DNA from 2 places in the Thalassobacillus sp. B23F22_16 genome. Region 1 is predicted to be linked to the other one. Evidence: a T-box and tRNA genes for the amino acid it is inferred to sense, from the RefSeq annotation. Region 1 holds a T-box; the other holds one or more tRNA genes.

Region 1 (7,875 bases):
CCTATTACTACTGGCCTTTCTGACATTCTTAGTGGATCTCCCTTCGCATCATGTTATATAAATATACTGCTTGGTCTACTTTTTTACTATTTGAAGGATAATTCGCCTTTTGCTTTCACCTCTTTACAGTAAGTGCTATACCATCACCAATCGGAATAATAGATGTGTGATAGTTCGGATGTTCTATGAGCCATTCATTGTATTTTTTTATTTTATTACCAATTCTCTGCATACGTGGATTGTCATCTCTACCTGCCACATAACCTTTGAATAATACATTGTCTGACACAATGATACCTTTTTCGGTTATCATAGGGGCGTAACTTTCAAAGAAGTTTTTATACTGCCCTTTAGCAGCGTCAATAAATAGCACATCATATGGGCCTTTTTGAGCAATCTGTTCCTGTAGTTCCAGAGCATCGCCGTAAATTAAATCAATATGGTTGTCTTTATCTAATTTTTCAAGGTTGGCTTCGGCCTGACTAAAGCGGTCCGGATCCCTTTCTATGGTGACAATCTCGGTCATTGGGTGGGCTTCAAGCATGCGTAACGCAGAATAACCGATGGCAGCCCCTATTTCTAATATTCGTTTCGGACGGGTTACTCTGACTAATTGCATTAAATATTGAATCCCAAGAGGCTCCATAATAGGGACCTGATTATCATTTGCGAATTCCTCCATTTCTTTCGCCCACGAAGGGGAAGGCGGGAGCAGCGATTCTAAATACTTTTCCGTACGATCCATTCTGCAAACACTCCTTTACCAACCTATAACATTTATCTCGATTTACAACCCTAATATTTTATCATAAACCGATAATTTCTTCACTATCATCATTCACATTTGAAAAAATAGGATGACTGCCAACACAAAAGACTGCGCTACTTTACTACTGTTATATCTTCTTAACGTATAAAAAAGACTGTCTCATGCGGCGTTGTCTGCAACAATGTTTGTGCCTTCCCCCAGACATTCCACCTTTCATGAGACAGCCTTCTGATTAACGTTGGCTATCGATATGTTCTTTTTTTAATTCCAGATGCTCATCATATGTTTCTGCATAATAGACTTTTCCTTCACTATTAGCCACAAAATACATATAATCCGACTCTTCAGGTTGTAATGCAGCTTCCAGTGAGTTCTTATTAAAATTCGAAATTGGTCCTACTGGCAGCCCTTTTACTTGATAGGTGTTGTAGGGGGAATCCACTTCCAAATCTTTGTTAAGCACTCTGTCTTTGTGCTTGCCTAGTGCATACAAAACAGTAGGGTCTGTCTGGAGTGGCATATCAGCATCCAGACGGTTATAAAATACGCCGGCGATTTTTTTTCGGTCCTCTTCTGTAGGAGCCTCATTCTCGATAAGCGATGCCATAGTTATTGCATCATGAACCGTAGAAATACCCAACTCTTCCAACTCAGGCAAGTATGGTAATACATTTTCCTGGGTTCGGGCCAGCATATTCTCTATAATTTCTTCAATGCTCGGGTTTTCTTCATAAAAGTCATAGGTAGAAGCAAACAAGTATCCTTCTAATGGTTTCCGGATATCTTTATTGGTAATGTCTTCTGTCAACAGTTCCGGATATTGTTCAATCAAATCTTCCAAATACTCTGGGTCATCTGCTTTATCCATAAATTCTTCAGCTGTAAAATCGGTATGTTCTGAATCGGCAAACCTCTCTGCTATTTGAGTGATTTGTCTTCCTTCGGGTACGGTCACCCGGAATAGCGGTTCCCTTATTACCTTTCCGGTTTTCAATGATTCAGTCAACTGGTCGATTGACATGGATTGGGCAAATTGATATTCACCTGCCTGAAAATCGGATTCATTTTTAAATTTTGTATAAAAACGAAAAATTATCTCATTCTTAATCAAGTCGTTCTCTTTAAGTATACTAGCTATATGAGAAGTCGAAGAACCAAGGGGAATTTCGACAGTGGTTGTTTCTTCTGCTTCCGGGTCCACGGGCTCTAAAGCTGATTTAATATATAAGTAACCGGCTATTCCAGCGCCAATGAAAACAACTAACAATGTGGTTAAAACGATAGCAACGACTTTACGTACTGTACTTGCTTCTTCTCCTCTTTTTTTCACTTGTTTCTGATGTAAATCTTTAAAGTTCGAATCAGACATTGGCCATCCTCCTTCATCCATCCGGTACATTATACTACAAAAAGCGCCATATTTTCTATGGGTAAATGACAAAAGAGGATGAGTACCTGTGTTGTCTCATGCGCAAATGGTTTTGTCTTTTCTACCCGGAATAAACAAAAAAGTTACCTCTTTGAAGATACGACACCTTAAGCAGAATAAAAGGGAAATGTCCCTATTCCGCGGATAGCTCGCCATTAGTACATAAGGTACAGTCTCAAAGCCATTTAAAATAAAAAAAGCCTGCCCCGGTAAGCCAATGAGACTTATGGGCAGGCTTTATGCTTTCTTTTATTCTTGTTCTTCTGTCAGCGTGTTCAATGTTTCTTCTACCATATTCCACTCTTCATCTGTCTCGATTTGATATAAAGCTAAATCATCGTCATCGCCTTCTTTTTCTTCGTAACGGAAAGCGAACACTTCTACTTCTTCCTCATCTTTTTGTTCCGCTGGGACTACTGCAATATAAGAATGGTTCGTCTCGTCCACATCAAAGGTGAATAACACCTCAAAAAGATGTTCTTCCCCATTCTCATCAGGGATGATAATACGCTCTTGTTCTTCTAGGGCCATGCAAATCCACTCCTTTATTGATTGGCATCCAGATAGCTCTGTAAGATTATGCTGGCTGCCATCTTATCAATTACTTTCTTTCTCTTTTTTCTGCTGACATCTGCATTTAATAAAATACGTTCAGCAGCCATGGTTGTCAAACGTTCATCCCAGTAAACTATCGGTAATTGGAAGGCTTTTTCTAACTGTTGCCCGAATTCCTTACTGGCTTCACCACGTGGCCCAACCGTTCCATTCATATTTTTTGGCAGGCCGATTACTACCTTGGATACTTCATGTTCATCGATGAGTTCCTTTAAAGGGGCAATAGCCGTTTCAAAGTCCGGCTCTGTCCACTTAATTGTTGTAATACCCTGGGCAGTCCAGCCTAAACCGTCGGAGATTGCAACTCCGATCGTTTTTTCTCCGACATCTAATCCCATTGTTTTCATTTATTTACCTTTGTTTCCCTCCAAGTAGTATTTCACCAGCTCTTCAATTAATTCATCCCGTTCCATTTTCCTGATTAAGTTCCTGGCATCTTTATGGCGAGGAATATACGCTGGATCCCCGGAAAGCAGGTAGCCTACTATCTGGTTGATCGGATTATAACCTTTCTCTTTAAGCGATTCGTGTACCGAAAGTAGTACAGAACGCACATCCTGCTCAAACGGCTCCTCTGAAAAATTAAATTTCATTGTCTTGTCCATTGAACTCATCTTAACACCTCGCACTTTTTTATGATTTACTCCATTATATACTTAATTCAGGAGTTTGAAAAACATCGGGGTTTATTGAACATATTCTTTTGCATATTGGAGCGCTTCTTCTATCTTCGATGGATCTTTTCCACCAGCTTGTGCCATGTCCGGACGACCGCCGCCTCCACCGCCGCAACGAGCAGCCGCTTCTTTAATCAATTTCCCTGCATGGTAACCATCTTCGATAAGATCCTTGGAAACTCCTGCAATTAACTGGACTTTTTCCCCATTCGAAGCTGCCAATAGTATGATTCCTGATTCAAGCTTTTGCTTCAGTTCATCCATCATGCTTCTAAGGGCATTTGCATCTTTGACATTCACTTGTTTTGAAAGGACAGGAATACCATTGACTTCTTCTACTTCATTCAAAATGGAACTCGCCTCAAGGTTAGAAAACTTACTGGCTAACGATTCTTTTTCTCTTTGTTCTGCTTTCAATTCCTGATGTAGTACGTCAATTCGCTCAGGTACCTGCTCCGGTTTTGTCTTCAAACGTGCAGCCGCTTCCTTAAGAAGCGTTTCTTTTCCGTTCATATATTGATAAGCATCTTTTGCAGTGACTGCTTCAATCCTTCTTGTACCAGCTCCAATCCCTGTCTCAGAGACAATCTTGAAGAGGCCGATTTCAGCAGTATTAAGCACATGACAACCTCCGCACAGTTCCATGCTATAGTCTCCTACTTGAACCACACGGACCTCATCCCCATACTTCTCACCAAATAAAGCCATCGCGCCCTTTTCCTTCGCTTCCTGCAAAGAATTGTACTCGATCTGTACAGGTATTGACTCCCAGACTTTCTCATTGACCATTTCTTCGATTTGATGCAACTCCTCTTCTGATACAGAACCGAAATGAGAAAAGTCAAAACGGAGACGATCCGGAGCCACCAAAGAACCAGCCTGGTTGACATGATTGCCCAGTACATCTTTTAATGCCTGATGAAGCAGGTGTGTAGCTGTATGATTCTTCACGACAAAAGAACGGGCCGAGGCATCCACTACAGCTGTCACTGTTGCTCCCTTTTCTAATCTCCCTTCCGTTACTACCACTTCATGCATGTGCTGACCATTCGGTGCTTTTTGCACATTTTTCACTTCCAGGCTTACTTGATCGCTTTTTATCCATCCTTTATCAGCGATTTGACCTCCGCTTTCCGCATAAAAAGGAGTATGATCTAAAAAGATATAGGCTGTCTCACCTGAGTCTGCTGTGTCTGCAAATGACTTTTCTTTGATCATTTCCACGACCTTCGCTTCTACTTCCAGGTTATTATAGCCGATAAATTCACTTTCAACTTGAACATCTCCAAGTACACCTTCCTGGATTTGCATGGAGTCCGACTTTTGGCGTGCACTACGAGCGCGCTCCCGCTGCTTTTCCATTTCTTTCTGGAAGCCTTCTTCATCCATGGTAAACCCTGCTTCTTCCACATATTCTTCTGTTAATTCTTTCGGGAAACCATATGTGTCATAGAGACGAAAGACTTCTGTACCTGGGAAGACATTATTACCTTTGTTCGTTTCTTCCTTGATAATATCTGATAATATTGAAAGTCCGTCGTTCAGTGTTTCATGGAAACGTTCTTCTTCAGTTTTAATTACATTTTGAATAAATGGCCGCTTTTCATTTACTTCCGGATAGAAATCTATCATAATATCTGCAACTTGTGGAACGAGCTTGTACATGAATGGCTCATGGATTCCAATTTGCTTTGCATACCTTACTGCACGTCGCAATAAACGTCGCAGCACATATCCGCGTCCTTCATTGGAAGGCAGAGCTCCATCACCTACCGCAAACGCTACAGTACGTATATGATCGGCTATCACTTTGAATGCCACATCATATTCTGTGTCCTGCCCGTATTTCACGTTAGCGAGCCTTTCTGTTTCTTGGATGATCGGCATGAATAAATCCGTTTCAAAGTTAGTAGGTGTATCCTGAATGACACAGACCATCCGCTCTAATCCCATTCCGGTATCAATATTTTTCTTTGGCAATGGGGTATACGTGTCATCAGGGTTATGATTGAACTGAGAAAATACAAGGTTCCATATTTCCAGATACCGTTCATTTTCCCCACCGGGATATAATTCTGGATCACTTGGATCGTTCCCATAATTTTCGCCGCGATCAAAGAAAATCTCTGTATTTGGCCCACTCGGCCCTTCTCCAATATCCCAGAAATTCTCTTCCAATCGGATGATCCGCTCTTCCGGAAGACCAACTATATCCCTCCAGATGTTATAAGCTTCATCATCTTCCGGGTGGACAGTGACCGATAGGAGATCTTTATCGAACCCGATCCATTCCGGACTAGTAAGGAACTCCCATCCCCATTGAATAGCTTCTTCTTTAAAGTAATCTCCAATTGAGAAATTACCGAGCATTTCAAAGAAAGTGTGGTGGCGTGCTGTCTTCCCGACATTTTCAATATCGTTGGTGCGGATAGATTTTTGCGCATTGACGATTCTAGGCTTCTCAGGGACCACTCTTCCATCAAAATACTTCTTCAATGTTGCCACACCGCTATTTATCCATAATAAAGTCGGATCTTCATGCGGGACAAGTGAGGCACTTGGTTCGGTACGGTGTCCTTTTTCATTGAAAAAATCCAGATACATTTGGCGTACTTCTGCTGAAGTCAGTTTTTTCATCTTTTCATTCCTCCTGAATTATTCTTGTAGCAACTAAAGCGTAAACATTGATTAACCATCTGCAAATTCGTGGGAATAACTGGAATACAGCTTGTTCCGCATAAGTTATTTATAGAGAATATGGGATGGTTTTTTAAAATTTCGGGTGATACCTTTTCCTGATGATACAAAAAAATAAAAAAACCGTCCCTGCTCTTATTGAGCAGGGACGGGGTATCATTTCCGCGGTACCACCCTGATTATGGAGTATATCTCCATCACCTTGGACGCTGGTAACGGTGCGTGGCCGGCGGGTTTTAACCGCACTCGGGAATAGCTTCTGCAGCCCTTCATCCAGGATCTCTCTCAGCCAAGGAAATCCCTCTCTTAAAGAATGGTCTGCTGCATACTCAGTTCCGTCAACATATTCCATAACAAATTGATTTTGATATGCGTTATTATAGATAACTATCCAGTAGTTGTCAATGCGGGGCCTTTGCTCTCCATATGTGTTCTGCTATCACCTTGATACAGGTTAGGATCGGGACAGCCAGAATCATGCCCAGAATGCCGGCCGCCTCTTCTCCAACAAGCAAAGCAAGGATGATAAGTATCGGGTGAATATGGATGCTTTTACCTACTATATATGGAGATAACAGGTTTCCTTCAATAACCTGGACAACGATAATTGTAATAAGCACATAGACTACCATTTTCACAGATGTAGTAAGTGCTATAATAACAGCGGGAAAAGCGCCAATCAGGGGCCCAAAGTAAGGAATAATATTGGTAGCCCCTACTACCACGCCCAAAAGCAGTGGATAATTAATTCCAATCAGCCAAAACCCAATAAAAGAAAGGCATCCAACGAACAAACAGACAATAAATTGCCCTCGTATATAGCCGCCTAACGAAATGCTTATATCATGCACCAGCGTCTTCCCTTCGAAATGAAACCGTTTTGGTGTCAATTTCTTACATGCCTCTTTAATCCGTTCGATATCCTTAAGAAAATAAAATGTCAAAACAGGAATGACAGCAGCCACTACTAGTACATCCATGATCCCAGTGAAGCTCGCAATTAGCATTGTCACCCGTTCGTTCGTCCAGGTTTCCAGCTGGTATAAAATCTCGGTCAACTGATCATGAAAGCTTTCCGGCAAATCAGATGTTTGCTGATAGATTTGTGAAATCAAGTTTCGGTAACCTTCGGCAAATTCCGGAATTTGAGCATTCAGGTCTCTTAATTGGTTGATTAATCTCGGTATACCTTTATATAACCCGTAACCCACCCCTGCAAAAAACAGAAAGAAGATTACAAGAATCGCTGCCCAGCGCGGAAGATGGCGTTCGTGCAATTTCTCTACGACCGGATGGAGCAGAAATGCTATAAAACCTGCAATTAGAAAAGGTGTAAGAACCTTCCATACGCCAACCAACATCCCCTTATAATAAGGAAACAACTTTGCCAGCAAAAATAAACTTAATAGAATAAAGATCAGCAGCACAAATCGGTATAATGCGCGTCTGATTTTCTCTTCCATCTTTATTCTGCTTCCTGGAAGAACAAGTCATTCAAAGAACTTAAGCTGCCGTCTTCTTCGATCTGATGGACATTCATTCTGCCATTTTCATAGGATAGTTCAATATAGCAATTCCAACAATAGTACTGATTAGTGCCGACTTTTCCGATATCTTTCCGTTGACAGTTAGGGCAAATCAAGAGAAAAACTCCTTTTTAGCCCCTATCATGTCCCGATAAAGCTTCG
Region 2 (7,875 bases), on a different contig from region 1:
TCAGCATTTCTTCCAGGGGCACCGTGACTTTTTAAGTGATATTAAAAAGGTAGTGGAGCTGCCGGTATTGCGTAAAGATTTCATCATCGACCCTATCCAGGTCGAAGAAAGCGACCGTATCGGAGCGGATGCGATCCTTTTGATCGGAGAAGCATTGGAACCAAAGCAGCTTCATGAACTTTATGATCATGCCGAGTCACTTGGGATGGAAGCTCTCGTAGAAGTTCATTCAGGAGAGACGCTGGAAGGGATTTTAGAAGTTTTTACACCGAAAATTATCGGTATCAATAATCGGAATCTTAAAACCTTTGAAACTACATTGGAACAGACGAAGAAAATTGCCCCAATGGTGCCAGAAGAGAGTCTGCTAGTTTCGGAAAGCGGCATCTTCACCTATGAGGATATCGAACAGGTCGTATCTGTTGGAGCGGAAGGTATCCTGGTTGGTGAAGCGCTGATGAGACAGAATAACCTCAATCAAGCGGTGAACCGTTTGATGGGGGGCGTCCGCTCATGACCGAACCGTTAGTGAAACTATGTGGGAACCGCTCAAAGCAGGACTTAGCCTATAGTGCAGACTCGCAGGCGACTCATCTTGGTTTCATCTTCGTACAAGGAACAAAACGGTATGTCCGTCCTGAGCTTGTCGGACGCTGGATAAATGAAATCAAACCACAGCAAAAACTGGTTGGTGTTTTTGTCGAACCGACACTTGAAGAATTGGAAATCGCTTTACACTACGTCCCACTCGACATCATCCAGTTACATGGCAATGAAACGGTTTCTGAAGTACTGCAAATCAAAGAACATTTTGCTGTACCGGTTTATAAAGTCATCCACCACGCTGATTTTGGCGTGGATTATATGCACTTATTCAAAGGAGCAGTTGATGGATTTGTAGTAGATTCCAAAGTGAAAGGTGCCTACGGCGGAACCGGCGTGCGATTTGATTGGGAAGCAATCCCGGCATATATGAAAGAAGCAGAGCACCAGAGGGTTCCGTGTCTGATTGCTGGCGGTATTACCGATGAAAATGCAGCAGAAGTACTAAACTACCACCCGGGAGGGATAGACCTTTCCAGTGGGACTGAAACGGACAATAAAAAAGATCGAAATAAAATTCAAGCGCTGATGAGAGAGGTGGAAAACTATGGAACAAGTATATCCAGATCAAAAAGGGCGGTACGGTGACTTTGGTGGAAAATATGTACCGGAAACCTTGATGGCTCCATTACAGGAGCTCGAAGAAGCGCTTGATGAAGCGATGGCTGACAGAGAGTTTATCACAGAATATCACCGCGTATTAGAAAAGTATGCAGGAAGACCGACGGCACTTACTTATGCAGATAAAGTGACCGAGATGCTCGGTGGAGCCAGGATTTATTTAAAGCGGGAGGATTTGCTCCATACTGGTGCCCATAAATTAAATAACGCCATTGGTCAGGCATTGCTTGCGAAAAGGATGGGCAAACAAAAAATCATTGCAGAAACGGGAGCAGGACAGCATGGTGTAGCGTCTGCGACGGTGGCTGCTAAATTCGGATTGGAATGTAAAGTGTTCATGGGGGAAGAAGATATCCGCCGCCAGGAGCCGAATGTTTTTCGGATGAAAATGCTTGGGGCAGAAGTGATTCCTGTCTCCAGTGGACGAGGCACCTTGAAGGATGCAACCAATGAGGCGATTCGTTACTGGGTTGCCAACTGTGAAGATACCTTTTATTTGATCGGTTCTGTTGTTGGACCGCACCCTTACCCACGGATGGTCCGTGATTTCCAGCGGATTATCGGTGATGAATCCAAGCGTCAGTTTCTTGAAGGAGAGCCAACCCTGCCGGATTATATTTATGCCTGTGTCGGCGGCGGGAGCAACGCCATCGGTATGTTCCATCCTTTCCTGGAAGATGATGTGGAGCTTGTCGGCGTTGAAGCGGCTGGAAAAGGCATAGATACGTCGGAGCATGCCGCGACATTGACGAAGGGAGATCGCGGTGTTATTCATGGTTCGTTGACGTTCCTGTTGCAGGATGAGCATGGACAAATTACCGAGCCATACTCGATTTCCGCAGGACTCGACTATCCAGGCATCGGCCCGGAGCACGCTTATTTGTTCGACTCCAAACAGGTACGCTATGAAGCGGTTACCGATGAGGAAGCGATGAACGCATTGAAGCTGCTGACCGAGACGGAAGGCATCATTCCTGCTGTGGAAAGCGCTCATGCTTTAGCACAGGCTTTCAAAGAAGCAAAAGACATGTCACCGGATAAAACGATTCTTATCAATCTGTCGGGACGTGGAGATAAAGACTTGGCTACGATTATGAATCATTTCAAGGGGGAGGAATAATATGCTGACACAAACTTCATTCCAAGGGAAATTGAACAAGACAGAAGACTTGTTCATCCCATTCATTGAAGCAGGCGATCCTACTCCTAAAGTGACGATTGACCTCGCCTTGAAACTCCAGGAGGCTGGTGCTGATATTTTGGAATTAGGAATTCCTTATTCCGATCCATTGGCCGATGGGCCGACGATCCAGCGGGCGGCGAAAAGGGCATTGGACAATGGTATGTCTTTGCAGCAGGCAATTGAATTGATTCCAGAAATGCGTGAAAAGGGACTGGAGATACCAGTTGTCGTTTTCACGTATTATAATCCAGTCCTCCGTATTGGAGAGGAAAAGCTTTTCAAACTATTGGAGGAACATGGAGCAGAAGGGGTACTGATTCCGGATCTGCCCCATGAAGAAAGCGAGTCTGTCAGAGAACTGGCGTTAAAGCACGATATTGAATATATTTCGCTAGTTGCCCCTAATTCAGAAGAACGGATTCAAAAGATAGCATCGGAAGCGCGCGGATTCCTTTATTGCGTATCCACACTTGGCGTTACCGGAGGCGAAAACCAGCTGTCGTCAGAAGTCACCGACTTTATCAGGAAAGTGAAGGAGCACAGCCCTGTTCCTGTTGCCGTTGGCTTTGGCATTTCGACGAATGAAGATGTCCGAATGATTCGGGACCATGCCGACGGTGTCATTATCGGAAGTAAAATCATTCGGCTGGTGGAAGCAGAAGTAGAAAATTTAAAAGATGATAGCAAGCGTCAGGAAGCCCTGGATCGTTTTTATGAGAATGTACGTGAACTAGTCGAGTAGCAGAGGAGGAAGAGCAGAGAGGAGCTGAGCAATATGATTTATATGATTGACCATTATGATTCCTTTACCTATAACATTGTGCAATATCTTGGTGAGCTTGGGGAAGAAATCATTGTCTGTCGTAATGATAAGGTTAGCCTGGAAGAGATAAAAAATCTTCAGCCTGATTTGATTTTTCTTTCGCCGGGACCGTGTTCACCAAGCGATGCACCGATGACCTTAGAAGTCATCGATGAGTTTAAAGGTGAAATCCCCATTTTCGGTGTCTGTCTTGGACATCAGGCCATCGCCCAGGCATTCGGCGCGGAAGTGGTACAGACGGAAAAGTTGATGCATGGCAAATCATCTTACATCCATCACGAGGAAAAAGGAATTTACGAGGGGCTGATATCCCCGATGGAAGCCATGCGCTACCATTCTTTGATTGTCGATATGGAAAGTCTGCCAAAAACCTTTGATTTAACTGCTGTAACAGTAGACGGAGAAATCATGGGTATCCGGCATAAAGAGTATCCGATCGAAGGTGTCCAATTTCATCCGGAATCTATCGGGACGCTGGAAGGGAAACAATTGATGCAAAACATGCTGAACCAGTATATCAAAGTTCCCGTTAAATAAAGCAAAGCGGAGGGTACCTGTCATAGACCCCTCCGCTTTTTGGTTCTTTTATTAAAATTTTACATCTTCTTCATTCGTAACAACTAATAACGTTTTTCCTTTTTCTAGTTCTTTATGGAGTTCCTTAGCCGTAGATTGCTCGAAGCCAATTTCTTTCATCTTGGAGAGCAGTTTATCATCTTTACCACGGAAGACATTTTTCGTTGCTGTACCAAGACCAGTTTCGCTTACACCAATCTTATTTGCGTCGGTTTGTCTTTTCGCTCGTCTGACATGGTCATTGTCATGGGAAAGAATATAGATGTTATCCTCATCGACCCCATGTTTCTTGATTCGGTCGATGGATTCACCCATTTTTTCGTCATCACCAAAGATTTGATAGTTCGGTTGCATCGATATCGCCTCCTTAGAAAGAGCGTTTCCCGGTGAAGGAACAGCATAAACAATGAAGAAAGTCCCGTTATAGAATTAAAATTAGCAGTTTTTTCATTTTCCTCTTGATAAAAATAGGATTGTCGTTATATAATACTGATTGTCGAGTTGAAAAATTGAATTACGGGGCATTAGCTCAGCTGGGAGAGCGCTTCGCTGGCAGCGAAGAGGTCAGCGGTTCGAGCCCGCTATGCTCCACTTATAAACCCTTGTTTAATTACAAGGGTTTTTCTATTATTTTTTATTTTCCGCATAAAAAAACCAACCGGATTTCACTGGTTGGTTTTCTTGCTTAAGAAAGCAGCACTATACTGGCGCCAGGGGTAGGCGCCAATGTGGTGCTGTCGTTCTTTTTATAAATTTTATCAGATCAGGACATGAATATAGTTAATGTAATCGATTTGATATTAAAATTACATAACTTTCCCTTATTTATTTACGCTGTCCTCCCTGGGCAACCTGCTTTCGTTCAAAATCTCTTACGGTTGAATCTTTACGAAAAGGAATGAATTCCTTGTTAAACTCCTCTTTGTCTGTCTCTGCGTTACTTTCATTTTGATGCTTACTCTCAATCTTTGGTGCTTCTTCTTTTGAATCGTCCTGCATCCCTGCTATCCATGTTTCGAACGGATAGGTGCCGCGGTCGATGATGACACAAAGGTCCTCTAGTGTCTGGGTCAATGCCGCTAAACAATCAAGGCCGTTCTTCAGCAAAATCCCTTTTCTTTTTGCTTTCTCTACAGAATGTTCCAAACGATAGGAATGATCTTTGTAATCGAATTCTATATAACAACTGCTGCGATCCCAATTAAAATGGTAGTCACCAATCTTTAGACGTTTCATTACTTCTACTAATCTTTTTTCACTTGTATCCTGGTCTTTATAGGGCAGCCATTTGAAAAGACTATTCTTCAACATACTTACACCCTTTCATAGTGTCTTAAGTTTTTATGCATACTGCTTAATTTCGACAAACCGACAAAAAATTCCTTTTATATTCGTTTTACATTTATCGATCTTTTTTTACAAAAATCGGGAAATGAACTCATCTTCAAGCTTCTAAACCCTTTATGCACAGTATTTTAATAGTTTGAGAATTTTGTAGGAATTTTCAGAAATATAAGTAGTTACAAGGAGGAACCAGAGCAATTTTAATCGAATATTAGGAGTAGAATGCTCTCTTGCTGACATACTTTAATACCATTCAAAGAGGTGAAGTATCACGTGGTGGAACAAATCACAAAAGGTGATTGGAGACGTTTTGTCCAGGAAGGTGTATTGGATGATTCACGTATTAACGAGCGGATTCTGACATCATGGAACCATTGCAGACGTCTTGGTGTCGATCCTTACAATGGGAAAGGCACCCACTTGTTGTCTTATGAGGCGTTACAGACACGGAGAAGAGAAAATAGCCGGCTGATACAATTGGCAGAACCATTTATCAAAAAGCTTGCAGCTATGTACCATGATTCTAATGTGGTTTTGCTCCTTGTCGATCGTGAGGGCTATGTACTAAGGATGGCAGGGGAGGAACAAGTGAAAGCCACGGCGGGTCAGATAAATTTTACAGAGGGTGTGAAATGGACGGAAGAACAAGTCGGAACCAATGCAATCGGAACAGCATTGGCAATTGGTGAACCAATCGCCATCAATGGGATGGAACATTTTTCAGTAGCATCGCAAACATGGGGATGTTCCGCTGCGCCGATTAAAGATGAGAATGGCGATGTGATTGGTGCTTTGGATATCTCAAGTCCTTATATTCCCGATTACTATCAACATGTGCTTGCGACAGTTGTTGCTGCTGCCTATGCGATTGAGAGCAAGTGGCAGCATATGATGAAGGAAGAAGAGCTTGAGTTAATCCATTTTGGATTGAAAGAAGAAAGAGGCAGTGACCGTTCCTTCATGCTTTATAATCGTAATCACCAGTTGGTTTACGCATCCCCTGCCATTACAAATGGTCCTGCTGCCATTTCTGAATTACCGACAAACCACAAAAAGTCTCCTGTATACGCAAAAGATTCAAGAGAAATCATCGGGCATCTAATCACTTTAACAAATCATAAAAAATCACCTGCAGTCCAAGGCTGGAACTCCTCGTTCCAATTTCAGGGTGTAGCCGGGAAAAGCAGCGCATTTCAAAAAGTAATAGATCGTGCGAAAAAGGCTGCTGATAAGAATGTCACCATTCATATTACTGGAGACACAGGGACAGGAAAAGAAGTAATGGCAAGATCGCTTCATGATTGCAGTAAATCCAAAGGCCCGTTTGTTGCGGTCAATTGTGGTGCCATACCTGAAAACCTGTTGGAAAGCGAACTGTTTGGTTATACAGGAGGAGCATTCACTGGTGCTCAAAAGGGTGGTTATGAAGGGAAAATAGTACAAGCCAATGGTGGCACTTTATTTTTGGATGAAATTGGTGACATCTCAGTAAAAACACAGGTTGCTCTACTGCGTACGCTCCAGGAAAAAAAGGTAGTGCCTATTGGCGGTAAAAAGCCGATACCTGTCACATTCCGTCTCATTACAGCAACCAATAGGTACCTTGGAGCGCTCGTTAAGAAAGGGCAATTCAGGGAAGATCTTTATTATCGAATCTATGTCTATCCTCTTCACATGCCGCCGCTTAAAAGCAGGTTATCGGATATTCCTGACTTAGTTGATTATTATTTTGGGAAACAAAATTGGCCATTCACCTGGAGTAAAGAAGCTATTCGGGCTTTGCAAAGCTACCATTGGCCAGGGAATATCCGGGAGCTTTTTAATGTATTGGAAGGTATTTATACAGAATATGGTGAGCAATCACCAGAACCTTCAGAAGTTGAAACCTATATTCGGCAAATTACTCCATATGAAAGGGAAGACAGCTTTTGTGTTGAATTGTCCACACGTGAGCAGATGGAAAAGGAGTATATTGAAAAAGCGTTAAGACAGCACGGAGGAAAAGCTTCGGCCGCTGCCCGGCAGCTTGGGATACCCCGCAGCACTTTTTATCGGAAATTGAAAAAATACAATCTGGGATAATGGAACATATTGAGACAGAATGAGACAGTTTCCCGATTTGTCTCAGTTTCCAGTCGAAATTTAATAGATGAATGTTTAAAAACGCTTATTATGTAAGCGTTTTCTTTTTTGGCATGAAACTTGCAACAGTTAAAAGTAGAACGCTCCATAGGCAAATTCCGTTAGAGCGTTACAAAAATTAAGGAGGGCGACGTGTATGAGAGTATCGGAAGTCCAGCAAGAAGCACTGACAGCTGAAAAAGCCAAATGGATGTATCAGAAGATGGTAGAGATTCGTCGGTTTGAAGATCAGGTCCATGAAACATTCAGTACAGGAACCATACCCGGATTCGTGCATCTATATGCTGGGGAAGAGGCGGTTGCGGTCGGCGTTTGTTCCCATTTAGATGACAAGGACTACATTACGAGTACACACCGTGGACATGGACATTGTATTGCTAAAGGGTGCGACTTGAAAGGCATGATGGCAGAAATCTATGGAAAAGCCACGGGCTTATGTAAAGGAAAAGGCGGCTCCATGCACATTGCCGATGTCAGTAAAGGGATGCTTGGAGCAAATGGAATTGTAGGCGGTGGTTTCCCGCTGGCGACTGGCGCAGGGTTATCAGCAAAGTTGAGAAAAACTGGCGGGGTTGCGGTTTGC

Evidence for each region. The T-box of region 1 lies ahead of alaS (alanine--tRNA ligase). A T-box ahead of a tRNA ligase gene usually reads a tRNA of that ligase, here a tRNA-Ala.
Region 2: it encodes a tRNA-Ala, which carries the amino acid that the T-box ahead of alaS (alanine--tRNA ligase) is inferred to sense. The anticodon was not compared.

The regions. Positions count from the first base shown of each region.
Region 1 covers NZ_JBIEKD010000006.1:1,408-9,282, forward strand. The annotation lists gene udk (uridine kinase) at 1-26, opposite strand, end outside; gene ACGTNI_RS06550 (O-methyltransferase) at 116-745, opposite strand; gene mltG (endolytic transglycosylase MltG) at 1,002-2,138, opposite strand; gene ACGTNI_RS06560 (DUF1292 domain-containing protein) at 2,448-2,729, opposite strand; gene ruvX (Holliday junction resolvase RuvX) at 2,744-3,160, opposite strand; gene ACGTNI_RS06570 (IreB family regulatory phosphoprotein) at 3,161-3,427, opposite strand; gene alaS (alanine--tRNA ligase) at 3,500-6,127, opposite strand; T-box leader at 6,329-6,538, opposite strand; gene ACGTNI_RS06580 (AI-2E family transporter) at 6,589-7,650, opposite strand; gene ACGTNI_RS06585 (YrzR-like zinc ribbon domain) at 7,653-7,829, opposite strand.
Region 2 covers NZ_JBIEKD010000005.1:142,145-150,019, forward strand. The annotation lists gene trpC (indole-3-glycerol phosphate synthase TrpC) at 1-517, shown strand, start outside; gene ACGTNI_RS06430 (phosphoribosylanthranilate isomerase) at 514-1,191, shown strand; gene trpB (tryptophan synthase subunit beta) at 1,151-2,344, shown strand; gene trpA (tryptophan synthase subunit alpha) at 2,346-3,149, shown strand; gene ACGTNI_RS06445 (anthranilate synthase component II) at 3,183-3,767, shown strand; gene ACGTNI_RS06450 (YflT domain-containing protein) at 3,819-4,160, opposite strand; tRNA gene ACGTNI_RS06455 (tRNA-Ala) at 4,325-4,397, shown strand; gene ACGTNI_RS06460 (hypothetical protein) at 4,632-5,117, opposite strand; gene ACGTNI_RS06465 (sigma-54-dependent Fis family transcriptional regulator) at 5,424-7,232, shown strand; gene ACGTNI_RS06470 (thiamine pyrophosphate-dependent dehydrogenase E1 component subunit alpha) at 7,429-7,875, shown strand, end outside.